3 regions of the Comamonas sp. Z3 genome follow, and region 3 is predicted to be linked to each of the others. Evidence: riboswitches for the same ligand, from Rfam matches in the RefSeq annotation. Region 3 holds a riboswitch; each other region holds the start of a gene.
The links. A riboswitch is a leader RNA that binds a small molecule or an ion and turns the genes downstream of it on or off. The one in region 3 is predicted to bind glycine.
Positions count from the first base shown of each region.

Region 1: it holds a riboswitch for glycine, as region 3 does, so the genes downstream of both, FSY59_RS23215 (trimeric intracellular cation channel family protein) here and gcvT (glycine cleavage system aminomethyltransferase GcvT) in region 3, are expected to answer to the same signal.
Region 2: it holds a riboswitch for glycine, as region 3 does, so the genes downstream of both, FSY59_RS07240 (D-amino acid dehydrogenase) here and gcvT (glycine cleavage system aminomethyltransferase GcvT) in region 3, are expected to answer to the same signal.

Region 1 is NZ_VOQU01000008.1:325,001-332,218, reverse strand. Features, by position in the region: gene FSY59_RS23240 (aliphatic sulfonate ABC transporter substrate-binding protein) at 1-810, opposite strand, end outside; gene FSY59_RS23235 (sulfonate ABC transporter substrate-binding protein) at 828-1,850, opposite strand; gene ssuE (NADPH-dependent FMN reductase) at 2,069-2,665, opposite strand; gene FSY59_RS23225 (sulfate ABC transporter substrate-binding protein) at 2,735-3,766, opposite strand; gene FSY59_RS23220 (oxidative damage protection protein) at 3,910-4,185, shown strand; glycine riboswitch at 4,385-4,477, shown strand; glycine riboswitch at 4,491-4,610, shown strand; gene FSY59_RS23215 (trimeric intracellular cation channel family protein) at 4,663-5,328, shown strand; gene mnmC (FAD-dependent 5-carboxymethylaminomethyl-2-thiouridine(34) oxidoreductase MnmC) at 5,505-7,218, shown strand, end outside.
Region 2 is NZ_VOQU01000002.1:563,488-570,705, reverse strand. Features, by position in the region: gene dinB (DNA polymerase IV) at 1-1,052, opposite strand, end outside; gene FSY59_RS07245 (amino acid permease) at 1,246-2,766, opposite strand; glycine riboswitch at 3,299-3,398, shown strand; gene FSY59_RS07240 (D-amino acid dehydrogenase) at 3,570-4,838, shown strand; gene FSY59_RS07235 (DMT family transporter) at 4,998-5,930, opposite strand; gene nhaA (Na+/H+ antiporter NhaA) at 6,282-7,218, shown strand, end outside.
Region 3 is NZ_VOQU01000005.1:140,061-147,278, reverse strand. Features, by position in the region: gene FSY59_RS15995 (MFS transporter) at 1-619, opposite strand, end outside; gene FSY59_RS15990 (2,4'-dihydroxyacetophenone dioxygenase family protein) at 710-1,243, opposite strand; gene FSY59_RS15985 (energy transducer TonB) at 1,527-1,973, shown strand; glycine riboswitch at 2,063-2,172, shown strand; glycine riboswitch at 2,192-2,317, shown strand; gene gcvT (glycine cleavage system aminomethyltransferase GcvT) at 2,382-3,518, shown strand; gene gcvH (glycine cleavage system protein GcvH) at 3,641-4,015, shown strand; gene FSY59_RS15970 (MolR family transcriptional regulator) at 4,063-4,614, shown strand; gene gcvP (aminomethyl-transferring glycine dehydrogenase) at 4,705-7,218, shown strand, end outside.

The sequences.
Region 1 (7,218 bases), on a different contig from region 3:
GGCCTCCTTGCGCGAGGCCTGCACCAGCTGGTCGGCACGCGTGAGCTCGTCGAACAAGGCCTTGATGAGCTGGGGATGGTGCTCGACCAGGCCACGCGAGGCCAGATAGAACGAGTTGTTGCCCGTCAGCCCCTCTCCGCTGCTGAGCACGCGTGCTCGGATGCTCTGCTCGGTGGCCGCGTAAAACGGGTCCCAAATGGCCCAGGCATCGACACTGCCGCGCTCGAACGCCGCGCGCGCGTCGGCCGGAGCCAGGTAAACGGGCTGGATGTCGGCCCAGGCAATACCGGCCTTGTCCAGCGCGCGCACCAGCAGGTAGTGGGCGCTCGAGCCTTTTTGCAGTGCCACACGCCGGCCCTTGAGGTCGGACAGTGACTTCAGCGGCGAGTCGGCCAGCACCAGAATGGCCGAGCTTTCGGGCTTGGGAGGCTCTGCCCCGACATAGCGCAGGTCCTTGCCGGCAGCCTGGGCAAACACGGGCGGCGAATCGCCGGTCAGGCCGAAGTCCAGGCTGCCGGCCGACAGCGCCTCCAGCAGCTGCGGCCCCGCCGGAAACTCCAGCCAGCTGATCCTGGTGGCCGGAAAGCGCTTTTCCAGCACGCCATGCTGCTTGAGCACGACCAGATTGACGGCCGACTTCTGATAGCCGATGCGCAGCTGGGCCGGTGCCGCCACGGCCGGCGTAGGCTGGGCCAGCGCATCGTCGGCGTAATAGGCAGCCAGGGTCCAGCTGAAGGCCGTGGTGCCCAGCAGCTGCAGCGCCTGACGGCGACCGCGCCGGAAACGGGGTGGAGTGGATGCAGAACTCATGGCGGTGGCGGCCTGTCTCAGCGGCTGGCCAGCAGATCCACGGGAGCTGCATGCAGCAGATTGAGCTTCTTGGGGATCAGCTTGAGATCGAAGAAGGTATCGGCAATCTTTTGCTGCTCGCCCAGGATTTCGGCATTCACGGCCTTGGTGCCGAATTCGGTACGGTTCAGATACAGCTCGGTCACGGCGGTGTCCAGGCCCAGGATCTGCGACAGCTCTGCCGCTGCTGCGCTCTTGTTCTTGCTGGCCCAGGCATCGATGGCGGCGATTTCCTCGATCGCGATGCGCAGCACATCGGCATTGCGGCTTGCATAGTCGCGCGAGGTGAAGTAGTAGGCACGGTTGTTGACCACGCCCCTGGCATCGGCCAGCAAGCGCGCATCCAGGGTCTTCTGGGCCGAGGCCAGGAACGGATCCCAGATCACCCAGGCATCGACCGAGCCCTTCTCGAAGGCGGCCCGCGCATCGGGCGGCGCCAGAAAGACCGACTGCACATCGCCGTACTTGAGAGCATGCTTTTCCAGCAGCTTGACCAGGAAGTAATGGACGTTGGAGCCCTTGTTGTAGGCAATGCGCTTGCCCTTGAGGTCGGCCACGCTGCGGATCGGCGAGCCCTTGGGCACGATCACGGCTTCCAGACCGGGCCGCGCCACGGTGGCACCGGCATAGACCAGGGGTGCACCGGCGGCCTGGGCAAAGATCGGCGGAGCCTCGCCCACATCGCCGAAGTCGATGGAGCCCACATTGAGCGCCTCCAGCTGTACGGGGCCAGCGTTGAACTCGACCCAGCGCACGGCCACGCCCAGCGGACTCAAGCGCTTTTCCAGCGTGCCGCGATTCTTGAGAATCGACAACCAGCCTTTTTGATGGCCCACGCGCAGCACGCGCGGGGCGCCTGCCGTGCCATTGCCCTGCTGCGCATGCAGACGCCCCGAAGCCAGGGCCAGGGCAGAAACAGCCGTCCCCGCCAGCCACTGGCGGCGCGAGGCACTTGGCAGTTGCGACGAAATAGCCGATGAAGTGTTGTTGCGATCGGTCATGAGAAATCAATCCTTGGAGTTCCCAGTCCACACACTTCAGGCATCTCTTGGCCTGATTTCAGGCGCAGCTCGGCCTTCTCAGTGCGGGGACTGCTATCAAAAAAAGAGACATGGGGAAATGGGCACCGCCCCATCAAAGGACAGCAAGCAAGGGCCCCCGCAGCGAGGCTGTCGTCCCCCTCGGGGGAAGCCGCGTGGCAGCTCAGGGGGGCGTTAATTCAAACGCTACATCGCACATCGGCGAAGGCGATGCTCTCAAAGTCATTGGCGGCTGCCCACTGGGCACTGCGGCGCAGGTCGGTGGCCAGCAGCTGGGCGGCATCCTCGACGCGCTCGGCAATCTCGGGAGCCAGGCCGTAACCGCCCTCGGGCAGCAGCGGCACGCCCTGGTCGGTGGCATAGATACCCGGCAGGATATGCCGCGCTCCCAGCGACTGCAGCACCGGGCGCAGTGCGTAGTCCAGCGCCAGCATATGGTGGGGGCTGCCGCCCGTGGCCAGGGGCAGGACCAGCTTGCCCTTGAGCGCGGTCTGCGGCAGCACATCGAGAAAGACCTTGAGCAGACCGCTATAGGCTGCCTTGTAGACGGGGGTGGCCACCACCACCGCATCGGCCCGGGCCACGCGCTCGGTCACGGCACGAATCTCGGCATGATCGAAGCGGGCATGCAGCAGGGCTGCAGGGTCCAGCTGGTTGAGCTGCAGCACGGACTCGGTGTTCAGACCCTGGGCCTGGAGACGCACGGCCACGGCATTGAGCAGGGCACTGGAGCGCGAGGGCTGCGAGGGACTACCGGCAATCAGCAAAATCGACATGGGCTTGGCTCTATCTTTTTGTCATTGCAAAGACAGGAGCACTCATCGCGCTCCCGTCCTGCGTTTCTCTTATTTCTTGGTGTAGATCTGATCAAAGCTGCCGCCATCGGCGAAGTGGGCCTTGTCTGCCGCTGCCCAGCCGCCAAAAGCCTTGTCGATGGTGAACAGCTCCAGCTTGGGGAACTGGCTCGCGAACTCGGCGGCCACCTTGGCATCGGTCGGACGGTAGAAGTTCTTGCCGGCGATGCGCTGGGCCTCTTCGGAGTACAGATACTTCAGATAGGCCTCGGCCACGGTGCGCGTGCCCTTTTTATCGACCACCTTGTCGACCACGGCCACCGAAGGCTCGGCCAGGATGGACAGCGAAGGTGCGACGATCTGGAACTTTTCTGGGCCGAACTCCTTGAGCGCCAGATAGGCCTCGTTCTCCCAGGCCAGCAGCACATCGCCCAGACCCCGCTGCACAAAGGTCACCGTGGAGCCGCGCGCGCCGGTGTCCAACACGGGCACGTTCTTGTAGAGCTTGGTGATGAAGTCCTTGGCCTGTGCATCGCCGCCGTATTTGCGCTTGGCAAATTCCCAGGCCGCCAGATAGTTCCAGCGTGCACCACCCGAGGTCTTGGGGTTGGGCGTGATCACCTGGATGCCGGGATTGACCAGATCGTCCCAGTCCTTGATACCCTTGGGATTGCCCTTTTTGACCAGGAACACGATGGTGGAGCTGTAGGGCGCGCTGTTGTGCGGCAGGCGCTTTTGCCAGTCGGCCTTGACATTGCCGTTCTTGACCAGGGCGTCGATATCGCCGGCCAGGGCCAGCGTGGCCACGTCGGCCTCGATGCCGTCGATGATGGAGCGTGCCTGCTTGCCCGAGCCGCCATGCGACTGCTTGATGGTCACATCCTGATTCTGCGTGGCCTTCCAGTGCTTGGCGAACGCCTGGTTGTAGTTCACATAGAGCTCGCGTGTCGGGTCGTAGGAGACGTTGAGCAGTTGCACGCCAGTCTGCGCAAAAGCGGGCAATGTGGGCAGAGCCGAGAGGGTCAAGCCAGCAATCAGACCGGCAGCCAGAGGAAACTTGATAAAGTTGCGACGATTTTTCATTGGACTGTGTTCTTGGAGTGAATGGATAACGGGCTTCTGCCCCGTTGCTGCGCATTCTTGAGCCGCATTCTTAAAACTCAAACTACTAAGATTTCAGTTTGTTATTACCCAAACATCTGAGATCAACCAAGAGGACCCTACACATGGCACGTACCGTTCACTGCATCAAGCTTGGTCAAGACGCTGAAGGCCTGGATTTCCCTCCTGCCCCCGGCGAACTGGGCAAGCGCATCTATGAAAGCGTGAGCAAGCAGGCCTGGGCCGACTGGCTCAAGCACCAGACCATGCTGATCAATGAAAACCGCCTGAACCTGGCCGATGCCCGTGCCCGCCAATACCTGGCCCGCCAGATGGAAAACCATTTCTTTGGCGGCGGCGCAGATGCCGCAGCAGGCTACGTGCCTCCCAGCGCCGAGTAAGTTCGGTCGACCTGGACACCAAGCCCCCTGGCCCAGGCCTCGGGGCTTTTTTCTTGCGGGCTGCCGAACAGCCAACCGGTGAGAGCAAGGGCGCGCCCAGGCAGCCCAGGGGCACCGAGGCTGACAGCCGCAAGACCGCTCAAACCCAATTGATACAGGTATTAACCCGAATAAAGTCGTTGGAACTGGCTAGAATCGCGCCCATCCCGCGGGAGAGCGGAACCTGTCAACGGTTCCCGCCGAAGGCGCAAACTCCCATAATCGCTCAGGCAATAAGTACCGCAGGTGGGTCTGACAGGACCCGGATATCGCCAACTGGAGAGCAGCCCGCGACCACAAGTCTGCAGGGCTCACCGAAGGGGCAAGCATGCGCACCGCGAAGGCGCCCATGTGCAACTCTCAGGTAAAAGGACAGCGGGAGAGGCAAGCCGGACACTCCCGCTGATGCGAGTGGCTGGTCTATTTTCAAGTGCCTTCATGCTTCCCTCCATCTCTTTGCTGGACTCGTTCCAGGCCTCCAACTTCACCGTCATGCTGGTCATCTATCTGGTGGCCATTACCGCCGAAGCCATGTCCGGCGCCCTTGCTGCAGGCCGGCGCAATATGGATATCTTTGGCGTCGTGGTCATCGCCTTCGTCACCGCGCTGGGCGGTGGCACCATCCGCGACATGGTGCTGGGCCATTACCCCATAGGCTGGACTCAGCACCCCGAATATGTGTATCTGGTCATCAGCTTCGGCCTGCTGACCACGGTGATCGCCCGCCATATGCACCGCCTCAAGCAGGTGTTTCTGCTGCTGGACGCCATGGGCCTGATCGCCTTTTCGCTGATCGGCTGCAATACCGCGCTGGAACTGGGCTACCCGACCATCGTCATCATCATGGCCGGCATGATTACCGGCATCAGCGGCGGCATTTTGCGTGACGTGCTCTGCAACCAGGTCCCCGTGGTGTTCCGCCGCGAGCTGTATGCCAGCGTGTCGCTGTCCGTATGCCTGATGTTCCTGGGCCTGCGCTATCTGGAGGTAAGCTCCAATATCAGCACCCTTGTCTGTTTTGCAGGCGGTCTGGCCTTCCGTCTGGCCGCGATTCGTTTCAAGTGGCGCCTGCCAGTTTTCTCTTACCAGCAGCGCTGGGAGTGATCGAGACTCCCCCTGTGGCGCTGTGCGCCTTCCCCCTCTCTTGCTGCGCAGAAGGGGGACGCAGCCATCGCTGCGGGGCGGCGGGGCCGCTAGGCCCTTGCTTGGCTGCTCTGACCTAGACTGCGCCATGCATTACCCATGTAGTTTCACTTTCCATGTCTGAACCCATCACATGGATGCCGGATGGCACCCCCTACAACACCCGATTTGGCGACCGCTATCACAGCGAGCTGGGCGGCCTTGACCAGGCCCGACAGGTCTTTCTCGGCGGCTGCGGTCTGCCTGCGGCCTGGGCCGATGCGGCTCAGTGGCGCATTCTGGAAACCGGCTTCGGCTTGGGCCTGAACTTTCTCGTCACCTGGGCGGCATGGAAAGCCGACCCGAAACGCCCGCGCATGCTGCATTTTGTCTCGGTGGAAGCCCACCCGGTCTCGCGCGAGGATCTGCTCAAGTCCTTGCCCGCCGACGAGACACTGCGTCCGCTTGGCGAGCAGCTGGCCGCGCAATGGTGGGGGCTGCTGCCCGGCGTGCACCGCCTTTCGTTCGACGACGGCCAGGTGCTGCTGACGCTCTATATAGGCGACGCCAAGACCATGTTGCGCAAGCAGCAGCTGACGGCAGACAGCGTGTACCTGGATGGCTTTTCTCCCCAGCTCAACCCCGAGATGTGGGACGAAGACGCCATGAAGAACATTGCCCGCCATTGCCGCCGGGGCACCCGGCTGGCCACCTGGTGCGTAGCCGGACATGTGCGCCAGGCGCTCAAGGCTCAGGGTTTTGAAGTCAAGAAGCGCGCCGGCGTGCCACCCAAGCGCCATAACCTGCATGCGGCCTACAACCCGGCCTGGGAACCGCGCCATCGCAGCGACGGCCTGCCTGCGCCGGTGAGCCAGGCCGGTCGCTGTCTGGTGCTGGGTGCGGGTCTGGCCGGTGCCGCCGCCGCCGCCAGCCTGGCCAGGCGTGGCTGGGAAGTGACCGTACTGGATGCGGCGGCCGCGCCTGCTGCAGGGGCCTCGGGCCTGCCTGCCGGCCTGTTCTGCCCGCATATTTCGCCCGACGACAGCGTCCTGTCACGCCTGTCCAGAAGCGGCGTGCGCACAACGCTACAGAATCTGCAGCAACTGAGCCAGGCAAACAAACTGCAGCCTGCCCGAGACTGGGCTCATGGCGGGGTGCTCGAACACGACCTGAACGAGCCTTCCCATCTGCCCAGGTCATGGCTGCAGCCCGGAAGCGATACCTACCCCTGGGGTCTGCACTGGAGCGCGCCCGTGCAGCCGGCTCAGCTGGCTGCGGCCCATCTGCCTGCAGACAGCCAGGCTGTCTGGCATGAGCAGGCGGGCTGGGTGCGCCCTGCACAACTGGTGCAGGCGCTGCTGCAATCCCCCGGAATTCATTGGCAAGGTCATGCTTCGGCCTCAAGGCTGCTGCGCGATCCGCTGCGCCAGCTCTGGCAAGTGCAGGATGCCCAGGGCCAGACCCTGGCCGAAGCCCCGATGCTGGTGCTGGCCCTGGGCCCGGATACCAGGCCCTTGCTGCAGGCTAGCGGGCTGGCGGCAGGCGAATGGGAGCTGCAAGCCATACGCGGCCAGGTCAGCGTGGCCGAGCATGATGCCGGGACGCTGGCAGCCATGCCGCCCTTCCCCGTCAACGGTCACGGCAATCTGGTGCCGGACTTTCCCTCGGCCGACCGGGCCGGCGCGCACCAGTGGATCATGGGATCGACCTTCGAGCGCGATGTGACCGAGCTGCCGCCCACCGCCGACGACCAGCAGGCCGCACATGCCAGCAATGGCGAAAAGCTGGCCGCTTTGCTGCCCGGCTGCAGGCAGGCGCTGCGCTCCTTCTTCGATGCTGAGCAGCGACCCGCCACCTGGGCGCGCCTGCGTT
Region 2 (7,218 bases), on a different contig from region 3:
GGCACGCGCTTGAGGCATTGGCCTGCGGCCAGACGGATGGCGGCCGCATCCTGTATCGGCAGGTTCAGGGTCTGATCCCGCGTGGCGATCCTGAAATCGTCATAGCGCAGCTTGATGCCCACGGTGCGCCCCACATAGCCCTTGCGCCGCAGATCCTCGGCCAGCCGCTCGCACAGGTCCGTGAAGATGGCACCCAGCTCGGCCTTGTCGCGCACGGCATGCAGATCGCGCTCGAAGGTGGTCTCGCGGCTCATGGACACCGGTTCGCTCTCGGTCACCACGGCACGCTCGTCCCTCCCCCAGGCCGACTCGTGCAGCCAGTGGCCATAGCTTCTGCCAAACCAGTGCAGCAGCTGCGGCAGGCTTTGCGCGGCCAGGTCGCCAATGGTTTCTATGCCCAGGCTCTTGAGCTTGGCATCGGCCTTGGGCCCTATGCCGTTGACCTTGCGGCAGGCCAGCGGCCAGATCCGGCTTTGCAGGTCTTCGGGCTGGACGACGGAGATGCCGTTGGGCTTGTTGAACTCGCTGGCCATCTTGGCCAGCAGCTTGTTGGGCGCCACACCGACCGAGCAGGTCAGGCCCGTGGCGTCGAAGATGGATTTCTGGATCAGCCGGGCGAGCACGCGTCCGCCTTCGCGCTGGCCGCCAGGCACGTCGGTGAAATCGATGTAGACCTCGTCCACGCCACGGTTTTCCATGAGCGGCGCAATCGACACGATGATCTCTTTGAAGGCCCGCGAAAAGCGCCGGTACTCGGCAAAGTCCACGGGCAGAAGAATCGCCTGCGGGCACAGCCTGGCGGCCTTCATCATGCCCATGGCCGAGCCCACGCCGAACTGCCGGGCCGCATAGGTGGCCGTGGTGATCACGCCGCGCCCCGTGTAATCGCGCAGCAGCGGAAAATCCGCCACCGGAATCTCGGACAGCGGCCGCCCCGCATGCCGCGCCAGCAGCTCCTCGTCAAAGCTGCGCCGCCCGCCGCCGATCACCACCGGCAGCCCCTTGAGCTGCGGGTAGCGCAGCAGCTCCACGGAGGCGTAGAACGCATCCATGTCCAGATGCGCTATGCGCCTGGGCCTGGACTCGGGGCTGGTGGGTAGATCGCTCACAGTGCCGATTTTGCCTGCGCTGGCAAGAGACAGCAGCCATGCGTCAAACAAGCACACGGGCACCGGGAAACAGCAAGCAGCGCCGGCCCCTGCCGCTACCCCTACCCGCCTGGAGAAGGGGAAGGCTCAAACCGCCTCAGGACGACACCTTGCCCTGCTTGATGTCTTCGAGCTCGTCAAAGCGCATATCCGCATAGCTGATCCAGGTCTTGCGCTTGACCAGCCAGTAACCCAGCCAGAACAGCAGGAACAGCGGAATGCCCAGATAGGTCGAGACCACGCCGCCCCAATCGATGCGATCTTCCAGGAAGGCCTGGTAGTTCTGGCCCAGCGTCACCACCAGACACAGCACAAAGGCAAAGATGGGTCCGAAGGGGAAGGCGCCGGCCTTGTAGGGCAGCAGGCCCACATCATGGCCGTGCATGACATAGCCGCGACGGAAGCGGTAGTGGCTGACGGCAATGCCCAGCCAGACGATGAACTCCGTCATGCCGGCCAGGTTCAGCAGCCAGATATAGACGGCCTGCGGGCTGTAGAGCGAGGAAAACAGGCACAGGCTGGCGACCAGCGTGCTGCCGATCAAGGCCACCAGCGGCACGCCGTTCTGGGTCAGCCGGGAGAAGATGCGCGGTGCATTGCCCTCGGTTGCCATGTTGTAGAGCATGCGCGTGGCCGCATACATGCCCGAGTTGCCGGCCGACAGCACCGAGGTCAGGATCACCGCATTCATCACCGTGGCCGCCGACAGCAGACCCGCATGCTGGAACACCAGCGTGAACGGACTCACGGCGATATCGGCCACATCGGTGCGCAGCAGCTGCGGATCGGTATAGGGAATCAGAAAGCCGATGACGACAATCGCCAGCACATAGAACAGCAGGATGCGCCAGAAGACCTGGCGAATCGCACGCGGCACGTTCTCGCGCGGATTCTCGGATTCGCCCGCCGCCACGCCCACCAGCTCCGTTCCCTGGAAGGAATAAGCCACGATCATGGCCACGCCCACAAAGGTCGCGAAATTGCCGACGAATGGCGCATCGCCCGTGGTCCAGTTCTCGAAACCGGGCACATGGCCGTTGCTGATGATGCCGAACAGAATCAGCACGCCGGTGATCAGAAAGGCCACCACGGCCAGCACCTTGATCAGCGCGAACCAGTATTCGGCCTCGGCAAAACCGCGCGCGGAAAACGCGTTCAGCCCCACCATCAGCAGCAGGAACAGGCCGCTCCAGAGGATGCCCGGCACATTGGGAAACCAGTAGGCCATGACCAGCTGCGAGGCCACCAGATCCACCGCCACCACCACGGCCCAGCTGAACCAGAAGTTCCAGCCCAGCGCAAAGCCGAAGCCGCGATCCACATAGCGCGAGGCATAGGTCGAGAAGGAACCGGCCACCGGCATGAAGGCGGCCAGCTCGCCCAGGCTGGTCATGATGTAGTAGACCATGATGCCGATGAGCAGATAGGTGAGCACGGCACCGCCCGGGCCGATCTGGGCGATGGCCGAGCCGGAGGCCACAAACAGGCCCGTGCCGATGGCGCCGCCAATGGCGATCATGCTCAGGTGGCGCTGCTTGAGCACCCGGTGCAAGCGGGGCTGGTTATCGTCACCATCGCCAGTCGGCGCGAGCTGCTGGCTTGAGTTGGGTTGGGACATAAATGTCTTGTTGTAATGGTTTGCGCCCGTCCGGACAAAACACCCAACCATCCCGCAGGCGCTGCGACAGGCAACGCAAAAAGGCGACCATGACGGTCGCGGGCAACAAGGACAAAGGAACGAAGCCATGACAGCAGAACGCCATGGCGGATAGGCCAGTTGCATCCTGAATCGGCAGCCACCCCGGTCGGGCGCTTCAATGGCAAAGCGGTGATATCGCCGGGCCCATTGACAGGCAAAGACGATATTTTGCCCAAATCCACCGCCGACCATGGCCCGTCATGTCAATGCAGGGGTTGACTCTGGGGCTGCTCAGCGGCACTTGACAGCGCTTGACGCTATGAATTCGGAAGCTGCTTGCGCTTGAATAAATTTACTTTCCTTATGAAAACATAAGGAAGTCTTTCAAAAACAGGCGTGAGCCGCTATCAAATAAAAGAAACGAAGCACGGCCTGCCCCGGTGCAGAAGTCTAGAAAACCCGTATATCCAGGCGCCGCCATTCTTCCTACATTCGTCCACAGGCTCTCAGCCCGGTGATGCCGAGAGAGACTGCAGCGCAAACTTGGCGCATGCAGCGCCGAAGGAGCAACCGCCCCGGAAACTCTCAGGCCAAAGGATCGGCATCGCTTTCACACACTCTGAAGAATGTCCGGACGCCATCGTCCGCCGGACATACCGAAGGAGCAAGCGAGCAGCGCCCCAGGGTGCTGCCTCGTGAATCTCTCAGGTCCAGAACAGAGGGGGCGTCCGTTGCGCATGTTGCGCACGGGCTCCACCCTTGACGTGTCTGGAATCTGAATCATGAAGACAATCGCCGTCATCGGCGGTGGCATCACGGGCGTGACCACCGCCTACGCCCTCGCACGCCGCGGATTTTCCGTCACCCTGTTCGAGAAACAGCGCTATGCCGCCATGGAGACCTCGTTCGCCAATGGCGGCCAGCTCTCGGCCTCGAATGCCGAGGTCTGGACCCACTGGTCCACCATCGTCAAAGGCCTCAAGTGGATGCTCAAGAGCGATGCTCCGCTGCTGCTCAACCCCAAGCCCGGCTGGCACAAGATTTCCTGGTTCTGCCAGTTTCTCGCCGCCATCCCCCATTACCAGAAGAACACCGTGGAGACCGCCAGGCTGGCGATTGCGGCACGCGAGCACCTGTTCGAATGGGCAGCCGCCGAAGGCATTGACTTCGATCTGAAGCAAAAGGGCATCCTGCATATCTACCGCGACCGCGACGGCTTCGAACATGCGGGCAAGGTCTCGCAGCTGCTCGCCCTGGGCGGGCTGGAGCGCCGCGCCGTCACGCCCGATGAAATGAAGGCCATCGAGCCGACCCTGTCCGGAACCTTCTATGGCGGCTACTTCACCGAGAGCGACTCCACCGGCGACATCCACAAGTTCACCAGCGGCCTTGCCGCCGCCTGCGAGCGACTGGGCGTGCAATGCCGCTACGGCCAGGAAATCGTGTCGGTGGACAGCAACGGCAAACAGGCCAGCGTGACCGTACGCCAGGGTCTGGAGGCCGAGACCTCGACCTTCGACGCCATGGTGGTCTGCGCGGGCACGGCCAGCCGCGCCATGGCCGCCCAGCTGGGCGACAGCGTCAACATCTATCCGGTCAAGGGCTATTCCATCACGGTCAATCTGCAGGACGAAGCCAGCCGCGCCGCAGCTCCCGTCGTGAGCCTGCTGGACGACGAGACCAAGCTGGTCACCAGCCGCCTCGGCGAGGACCGCTTTCGCGTGGCCGGCACGGCGGAGTTCAACGGCTACAACAAGGACATCCGCGCCGACCGCATCCGACCGCTCATCGAATGGGTGCAGCAGTGCTTCCCGGGCGTCAGCACGCGCAGCGTCGTGCCCTGGGCGGGCCTGCGCCCCATGATGCCGGACATGCTCCCGCGCGTGGGCCCTGGCATCAAGCCCTGCGTGTTCTACAACACCGGCCACGGCCATCTGGGCTGGACCTTGTCTGCCGTCACCGCCGACATGGTCGGCGACCTCGTGCTGCAGTCCATGGGCAGCGCCAGCAGACAGTCCCGGCCGGCCACGCTGACCACCGCCAGCGCCTGACAGCGGTTCAAGGCACTGCACCAACAAGCCAGGCGCGGCATCGCGCACCGTCGCTACAAGAAGCTATTTTTTCAGGAGCTTATTGCGCCTTTCCATGCTTAATTTCAATGACTTTTTACCTTGAAAATGAACATTGGAAAGCGCAAGCAGCTCTTGAAATCAGAGCTGCAGACAGATCAGCACCAGTCCCAGCATCATCAGCGCCATGCCCAGCTTTTCCGTCAGCGACAGCTTCTCGCTGAACACCTTGCGCGAGACGATATAGCTGAACACCACTTCCACCATGCCCAGGGTGCGCACGGCAGCGGCCCCCTGCATGGCATAGGCGGTGAACCAGGCCAGCGAGGCCGCAGCGCCCATGCTGCCGGCCAGCAGCGAGATGCGCCAGGCCTTGAAGATGGGGCGCAGGCCCTGCTCATGGGTTCTGGCAATCCAGGCGCTCATGACGACGGACTGCATGGTCTGCGCGATCAGCACGCCCCAGGCCCCGGACAGCCAGGGCGAGCTCACGCCCAGTGTTGCGATCTCGACCGCGCCGCCGCGAAAGCCCACCGTGGCCAGCGCAAAGCAGGCGCCGCAGATCAGACCGTATACCGAGGACTTGCTGGTCCAGGCCGAGAGCGTGAAGAGCTGCCCGCGCGGCGGCAGCGACAGCATCAGCACGCCCACCGTGGCCAGCACCATGGCCAGCAGTGCCAGGCGGGTCGGCAGCTCGTGCAGGAACATGGCGGCAAACAAGGCCACCTGCAGCACCTCGGTCTTGGACAGCGTGACCGCCACGGCAAAGTTGCGCTCCTTCATGGCCATCAGCAAGGCCGCCGTGGCCGTGACCTGAAAGAAGGCTCCGAGCGCAATCCAGCCCAGATAGGCGGCACTGAACTTCGGCAGCACCAGGGACGGATCGCCCAGCACATACAGCGCCAGCAGATAGACGGCGGCGAACGGAAGGCCGTAGAGAAAGCGCACCAGCGTGGCCGGCAGCGTGCCGACCTGCGCCGTCAGCGAGCGCTGGGCCGTGTTGCGTACCGTCTGCGCCGCCGCAGCAAACAGCACCACGCCCACCCACAGATATTCCATTCCTATGCCCGACATGACACGCCTTCTCTTTCGTTAGCGCGCCAGCATAGCGCCGGCTGCCAGACGGCGCTGACGTGATTCGTGCAGTCCACCCGCTTGAGCCAAGGCGACGCGAAGCGCGAGAGGCAACCGTCCTGATGGCGAGGTCTGTTTCCCCGCAAATAAACCCCATATCCAGACCATTGCTGCATCTTTAGCTACAATTTCAACTGGGTGCCCGTCACACAAGGTGGCGATGGCAGGTGAATGTTCATGCGCAGGTCGGGCCGCCAGCGCGCCAGTCGTTTGCAGTGCTGACTGCACCAAGAGGCATGGGCTCGGGTGCAATACGCCTGTCGGCAGACGACTTCAGACACCTACCGACACATGGACCCACAAACACTTGTGCAGGCCCCTGCGCCTTCTGCATCCCAGAATTCACCCCGCATCCCCGCGCTGCAATCCGCCACCGAACGCGTGCAGGCGCAAATCTCGCACCTGCTGCATATCGAGTCCTTTGCCGGCATGGTGCTCATGCTGGCCGCCGCCTTCGCCCTGATCTGGGCCAACTCCGCTGCGGCGCCAAGCTACTTTGCACTGTGGCATGCGCCCGTCGCGCTGACGCTGGGCCCGTGGAGCTTCAGCACCGATCTGCATTTCATCGTCAACGATGTGCTGATGACGGTGTTCTTCCTGGTCGTGGGCATGGAGATCCGTCGCGAGCTGCACAACGGCGCGCTGGCCAGCCTGCGCCAGGCCAGTCTGCCGCTGATCGCTGCCATCGGCGGCGTGGCCGTGCCCGCACTCCTTTACATGGCCCTGGCGGGCAATGACAGGACACTGCTCAACGGCTGGGCAATCCCGACGGCAACCGACATCGCGTTTGCCGTGGGCGTGCTGGCCTTGCTGGGCCGCAATATTCCGGGGGCACTGCGCATCTTCCTGCTGGCCCTGGCCATCATCGACGACATCGTGGCCGTGCTCATCATCGCCTTCTTCTACTCGGGCGGGCTGCAGGCCATGGGCTTTGTGGTGGCCGCAGCCGGCGTGCTGCTGGTGCTGCTGTTCAACCGCATGGGCATTGCCGCCGCTCCACTGTATGTGCTGCCCGGAGCGGTTCTCTGGTTCGGCCTGCTCAAGACCGGGGCACATCCCACCCTGGCAGGCGTGGTGCTGGGCCTGATGACGCCCGTGTTTGCCCGCCCCGCTTCCATGCCGCAGCTGATCACGGCACAGACGGCCATGCGCAAGGCCGGCGAGCAGGTGCTCAGCGGGCGGCCCGATCCGCAACACCTGCTGCAGGAGTTGCGTACCGCCCAGTTCG
Region 3 (7,218 bases):
CTTCGGCCTGGCCGCTGCTATCTGTGCTTCGCACATGGCGCCAGATAAGCGCTGCGGCAATCAGCCCCGGAACGCAGGTCAGGTAGAACGCAGTGCGCCAGCCATAAGCCACGGCCAGCGCAACAATCACCGGCGGTGCGATCACGGCGCCCAGCAAGCCCGCAGACGAGCCCTGCAGCAAGCCCATGTTGAGGCCGCGACGGCTCGGCGTAGAGGCTTCGACCATCAGAGTCTGCGACAGCGGCAGTATCGGCCCTTCCGCCAAACCCATCATCGCTCGCAACAACAACAGCCCCACAAAGCCGCCCACCAGACCCGACAAGGCCGAACACAGCGAAAACATCAGTACCGAAAGAATCAGCACCGTTTTGCGCTTGCCCTTGCGGTCTGTGTAGGCCCCGAAGAATGCACCGGAAGCCGCCCATGCCAATGCCAGGATCGACGAAAGCATACCCAGCTGGGCATTGTTCAGATCCAGTTCCTTGGAGACAAAAGGAAATAAGAACGACAATGCCAGGCGGTCAAAAAAAACGATACCAAAAGTGAAAAACAGAATGAGCAGCAGCTTGTTTTCATAGCTCACCCACCCGATTTTTAGGGCTTCATCTCGATGTCTCATGTCTCTCTCCATTCCGTTTTTGGCGGGTTATTCCATTATTCAGAAAATCCCGCCTTTCATCTGATGCATTTTCAAGCCAATTTCAGATAGCTATCGAAAAAGCGTGTCCACATAATCTGCACCTATGCCGACTTTTTCATAGTGCTTTCGGCATAGCTCTATGTAGCTGTGAACATCGAAATATCCGTCCGGCTTTCCGTCATCATCGAGCCAGATCAGCGGCCCCTTGACGATAAAGAACGCACGCATGGGTTGCTCATGTTCATAGGCCACCAGGGTATGGCCTTCCCCCGGTGTCTCGTAGACGAAATCACCGGCACGGGCCGTCCAGTCATGCTCCAGATAACCCCATTTCCCGGAAATGGTATAGGCAAATACTTCATGCGGGTGGTAATGCCGATTGACCAGACCCGCTTCCTTGGCCATCAGAATATCGCACCATTTGTTTTGCGATGGAGAAATCCAGAGAGGGCGGGACAATACAGTCTCTGAGAATGGAACATAATAGCGCTCGTCCTCAGTGGGCGCGTTCTGTATATAAACTTCCGGCTGCGCATCGGGCTGAAAGCAATCAGAAATCGGCTTCAGATTCTTCCAAAATTCGTTCGTGGCTTTTTCGGGCATTTTGTCTCCTTGGATAAATGTTCTTTGATGAACGTCATAATCCTATCTGCGGCAAAAAATCTGTTTTGCCTCCTCCGGACATGGCGTTTGACCCCGCAAGACAAACCCTGGACAAGGCCGGCCGGACCCAGGCTGAACAGCACACATCGGGAGCGCTTCCGAAAATCGACCGGGGATGACCGAGAATGCCGCCATGCATATTTCACGCCACTCACGCTGTCTTGCTGCATGCGCGGCCGTCTTGGGAGCAGTGCTGCTTAGTGCCTGCGCCGGCAACCCTGCCATGGCGCCTAAGGCGGCCGACATCACTCCCCTGCAGCCCCAGGCTGACTCCGCCCCCGCTTCCGGCGGCCAAACCGTAAATTGGCCCGCCTGGATCAATGCAGATTGCACGCCCCCCGCCCAGCTCGACCAGCAACCCCGTCCACGCCGCCACACCACGCCTTTCATCAGCGCCCACTGGTTTCCGAACGGATTGGAGACCACGGTGGTCTTCCGTCTGGAAGTCACAGCTCAAGGTCAGCTCGGCCGTGTGGCATACCAGCCCGCCGATGCCGATCCACGCATCGTGAAGTCCATACTGCAATCGCTCAAACGCTGGCAGTTCAAGCCCGGCATGCGCCAGGGCCAGCCTGTGACGTCCTGCTTCGAGCAGCCCTATCAGTTGGTGTTTCCGCGCCAAGAAGTCGACGCCCCTCGCACGCCCACCATGAACACAGACCCGCAGTGAGAGCGCAAGCTCAGTGATAGACGATCTGTGCTCGAAAACCCCAAAATCCACTCATTGCGGTGGTGCAGGCACCCTGCCCACCGCTAGAATTGCCAACGTCAGGAGAGAGTGCCTGCAGCTTGAAGCTGCCTCGCACCGCCGAAGGCGCAGACCCCCACCCGGTGTCAAAACGCTCAGGCAAAAGGACTGACAAGCGCTGCAAGGTGTGCAAACCTGCAGCGTCCCTTGCTGGAGAGAGATGAAGGCCGTCATTTCGTATGTGCGCCGACATCCACCGAAGGAGCAAACTGCCCGCGAAAGCAAGGGCGGTGAATCTCTCAGGTAAAGCGGACAGCAGGGCAAGCCCGCCACGCATGGCCCAGCCATGCATGGCCACTCATTTTGGTTTGACCACCGGAGCGCTTGCCTGTGACTGCTGCTGACACCTCTTCCGATCTGCGTTCCACACCGCTGTTTGCCCTGCACCAGAAACTGGGTGCCCGCATGGTGCCGTTTGCCGGCTACGCCATGCCCGTGCAATACCCTCAAGGCCTGATGGCCGAGCACCTGCACACCCGCAAGGCCGCCGGCCTGTTCGATGTCTCGCACATGGGCCAGTTGCTGCTGCGTGGCCCCGATGCCGCCGCCGCGCTTGAATCGCTGATGCCCGTCGATGTCATGGACCTGGGACAGCACAAACAGCGTTACGGCCTGCTGCTCAATGAGCAAGGCGGCATTCTGGACGACCTGATGTTCGTCAACCGTGGCGAAGATCTGTTCCTCATCGTCAACGGCGCCTGCAAAGAGGCCGATATCGCCCATATCCAGAGCCGCATCGCCAACCGCTGCGAGGTCATCCCTCTGCCCGAGCGCGCCCTGCTGGCCCTGCAAGGCCCGCAAGCCGCTGCGGCACTCTCGCGCCTGATTCCCGGTGTTGCGCAATTGGTCTTCATGACCGGCAATCACTTCGACTGGCAAGGCCATGCGCTCTACATCACGCGCAGCGGCTATACGGGCGAGGACGGTTTTGAAATCTCCTTGCCCGGCGAAGCGGCAACAGCTTTTGCCGAAGCGCTGCTGGCCCAGCCCGAGGTGGCGCCCGTCGGTCTGGGCGCGCGCAACTCGCTGCGCCTTGAAGCCGGACTTTGCCTGTATGGCAACGACATCGACACCAGCACCACGCCCGTCGAAGCCGCGCTGAACTGGGCCATGCAGAAGGTGCGCCGCAGCGGCGGCGAACGCGAGGGAGGCTTTCCCGGTGCAGCCATCGTGCTGGAGCAATTGCAGAACCCGCAATCGCTGCGCTGCAAGCGCGTGGGCCTGATTGCGCTGGAGCGCATTCCCGTGCGCGAGCCCGCTGTGCTGGAGAACATGGACGGGCAGCATATCGGCCACATTACCAGCGGCCTGCTCAGCCCCACGCTCAACCAGCCCGTGGCGCTGGCCTATGTCGAGCCCGACTACGCTGCCATCGATACGGAAATCTTCGCCATGGTGCGCGGCAAGCCCGTGCCCATGAAAGTGGTCGCCACGCCCTTCGTTCCCACCCGCTACTACCGCGGCTAGGTCTGCCGCCGCGGATGAGACGGGCCAGTTTGCCAAACAGCGGCCAGAACACCGCTAAAGTGCGATCTGGACCTTTCTCAAACAACACCCGATTCCCCTGAATCCCCCATCTGGAGCTTTTCATGAGCATCAAGTATTCCAAAGAACACGAGTGGATCAACGCCGCTGACACCAATGCCGCCATCGTCGGCATCACCGTACACGCACAGGATGCGCTGGGCGATGTGGTGTTTGTGGATCTGCCTGCCGTGGGCTCCACCTTCAAGGCCGGCGATGTCGCAGGCGTGGTCGAGTCCGTCAAGGCTGCTGCCGATGTCTACATGCCCGTGACCGGCGAGATCGTCGAAGTCAACGAAGCCCTGCGCGATGACCCGTCGCTCGCCAACAGCGACCCGCTGGCCGCAGGCTGGTTCTTCAAGGTCAAGATGAGCAATGTGGGCGAGCTCGAAGGTCTGATGGAAGAGACCGCCTACAACGACTTCGCCAAGGACAACTAAGCGTATCAACGGCCCTCGCTCTGCGAAGGCCGTTTTTGCATGCAGCCATGAGCACCATCCAGTATTTCGACGATCCGGAAGTCGGTCTCGCCCGCGAGACCAGCCACCCGGCCTTTGTGCGCATCGCGACCCAGGACTTCTACTACGACTGCGGTGACGACTTCAGCCCCTTCGGCAACGATGACGGCAGCGACACACTGGCCGCACTTGAAGAGTGGTACCAGGAGCAGACGGGCAGCAAGCCCGCCAAGGCGCTGCGTTTTTTGCACCAGCAACTGAGCGACTGGGATCTGCCAGTGCCCGAGGACATGCTGGCTCATGACGATGCGGCCAAGGCCCAATGGCTGGCCAGCGACGACATGAACCAGAGCTATCTGCGCTCGGTCTGCCGCGCCCACGTGGCCACGGCCTTTGGCCAGTTCAAGATCACCGGCAGCATCGATGCCGATCTGCACCAGCAGGCACTGCTTGCCCTGGCCTGCCAGCAATGGCTGAACACCGTGGCACGCAGCAAATATCCCGATTGGGAGTATGCCGACCAGGAAAGTGAACGCCTGGCCCTGATGAACACCGCGCTGGAACAGGCCAGCGCTGCTTGAAGCACCGGCCGCATGCCTTCAGGCATACGGCATTCACGCATGCCTGGCATGCAAACCGTCAGTCACAGTATTTGAGAATAGGTCCCTCCCATGCTGATGTCGCCTCCCGCCCCCGTCGCTTCGCTGCAAGCGCTGGAAAACAGCCACGAATTCATCCCCCGTCATATAGGCCCGGACGCCGAGGAGCAGCAAAAAATGCTGGCCGCCATCGGCAAGCCCTCGCTGGACGCCTTGATTCGCGATGTGATGCCCGACTCCATCGCCCGCGCCAGGCCCATGGATCTTCCGGCGCCGATTACCGAAGCCGCTGCGCTGGCCGAACTCAAGGCCATCGCCAGCAAGAACCAGATGCTGAAGAGCTTTATCGGCCAGGGCTACTACGGCACGCACACGCCGGGCGTCATCCTGCGCAACATCCTCGAGAATCCCGCCTGGTACACAGCCTACACACCCTACCAGGCCGAGATTTCGCAGGGTCGCATGGAAGCACTGGTCAATTTCCAGACCATGGTGACCGACCTGACCGGCATGCCGATTGCCAATGCCTCGATGCTGGACGAAGCCACGGCTGCCGCCGAGGCCATGACGCTGGCCAGGCGCTCTGTCAAATCCAGAAGCCATCGCATCGTGCTCGCCGGCGATCTGCACCCGCAGACGATTGAAGTCATCCAGACCCGCGCCCGGCCGATCGGCATCGAAGTGGTGATCGCCAACAGCCAGCAGGAGTGGGAAACTGCGCTGGCAGGCGATCTGTTTGCCGCGGTCATCCAGTACCCCGCGTCCAGCGGCTGGATTGTGGACTGGAAGGCCGATGTGCAAGCCATTCACGCCAAGCAGGCGGCTGCCATCGTGGCAACCGACCTGCTGGCCCTGACCCTGCTGACACCTCCCGGAGAATGGGGTGCCGATATTGTCGTGGGCAACAGCCAGCGCTTCGGCATGCCCATGGGCGCAGGCGGCCCGCACGCAGCCTTCATGGCCTGCCGCGACGAATACAAGCGCAGCCTGCCTGGTCGCCTGGTGGGCGTCAGCGTCGATGTGCATGGCAAGCCCGCCTACCGCCTCGCGCTGCAGACGCGCGAACAACATATCCGCCGCGAAAAGGCGACGTCCAATATCTGCACGGCCCAGGTCCTGCCGGCCGTGATCGCCAGCATGTATGCCGTCTACCACGGCCCCCAGGGGCTGAAGCGCATCGCACAGCGGGTGGCACGCCTGACGGCGATCCTGAGCCGGGGCCTGGCCCAGCTGGGCTTCAGCGCCCATCACCACGACACGGCCTTCGACACACTGAGCCTGCATACCCGGGAGGCAACCGATGCCCTGGCGGCCCGTGCCGTATCCCGAGGCGTCAATCTGCGCAAGGCCTGGGATGAATATCTCTGCATCAGCCTGGACGAAACCACGACCCGGGCCGATGTCGAGCTGCTCTGGAGCATCTTTGCCCAGGAGGGCCAGGTTCTGCCCACCATCGAGGCCATGGACGAAGGCCCGACCTCGCTGATCCCCGAATCCCTGCAGCGCAGCACAGCCTATCTGAGCCACCCGGTCTTCAACACCCACCATTCCGAAACCGCCATGCTGCGTTATATCCGCAGCCTCAGCGACAAGGACCTGGCACTGGACCGCAGCATGATCCCGCTGGGCAGTTGCACCATGAAGCTCAACGCCACCAGCGAGATGATTCCCATCACCTGGCCAGCGTTCGCCGACATCCACCCGTTTGCGCCCTGCAACCAGCTGCAAGGCTATGCCGAGCTGGACCGGCAGCTGCGCGACTGGCTGTGTCAGGCCACGGGCTACGCGGGCATCAGCCTGCAGCCCAATGCGGGCAGCCAGGGAGAATACGCAGGTCTGCTGGCCATCAAGGCCTTCCATGAGTCACGCGGCGAGGCACACCGCAATATCTGCCTGATTCCCAGCAGCGCCCACGGCACCAACCCGGCCAGCGCGCAAATGGTGGGCCTGCAGGTCGTGGTCACCCAATGTGACGACAACGGCAACGTGGACATGGCGGATCTGAAGCTGGCCTGCGAGAAGCACAGCGCCAATCTGGCCTGCATCATGATCACCTACCCCAGCACGCACGGCGTGTTCGAGACCCAGGTCAAGGAGCTGTGCCAGCTGGTGCACAGCCATGGCGGCCGCGTCTATGTGGACGGCGCCAATATGAACGCCCTGGTGGGTCTTGCAGCGCCTGGCGAGTTCGGCGGAGATGTCAGCCATCTGAACCTGCACAAGACCTTCTGCATTCCCCACGGCGGCGGCGGCCCCGGAGTCGGCCCCGTATGCGTGGTCGAGGATCTGGTGCCCTTTCTGCCGGGGCATGCCACCGCAGGCGATGTCCGCCAGGTGGGCGCTGTCAGCGCAGCGCCTCTGGGCAATGCAGCCGTTCTTCCAATCAGCTGGATGTATATCCGCATGATGGGCGAACCGGGCCTGAAGCTGGCAACCGAGACCGCCATCCTCAACGCCAACTACATCAGCGCGCGACTCAAGGAGCACTTCCCCACGCTGTACGCGGGCGAATACGGGCACGTGGCCCATGAGTGCATCGTGGATCTGCGCCACTTCAAGGACAGCTGCGGCGTGATGGCCGAGGAC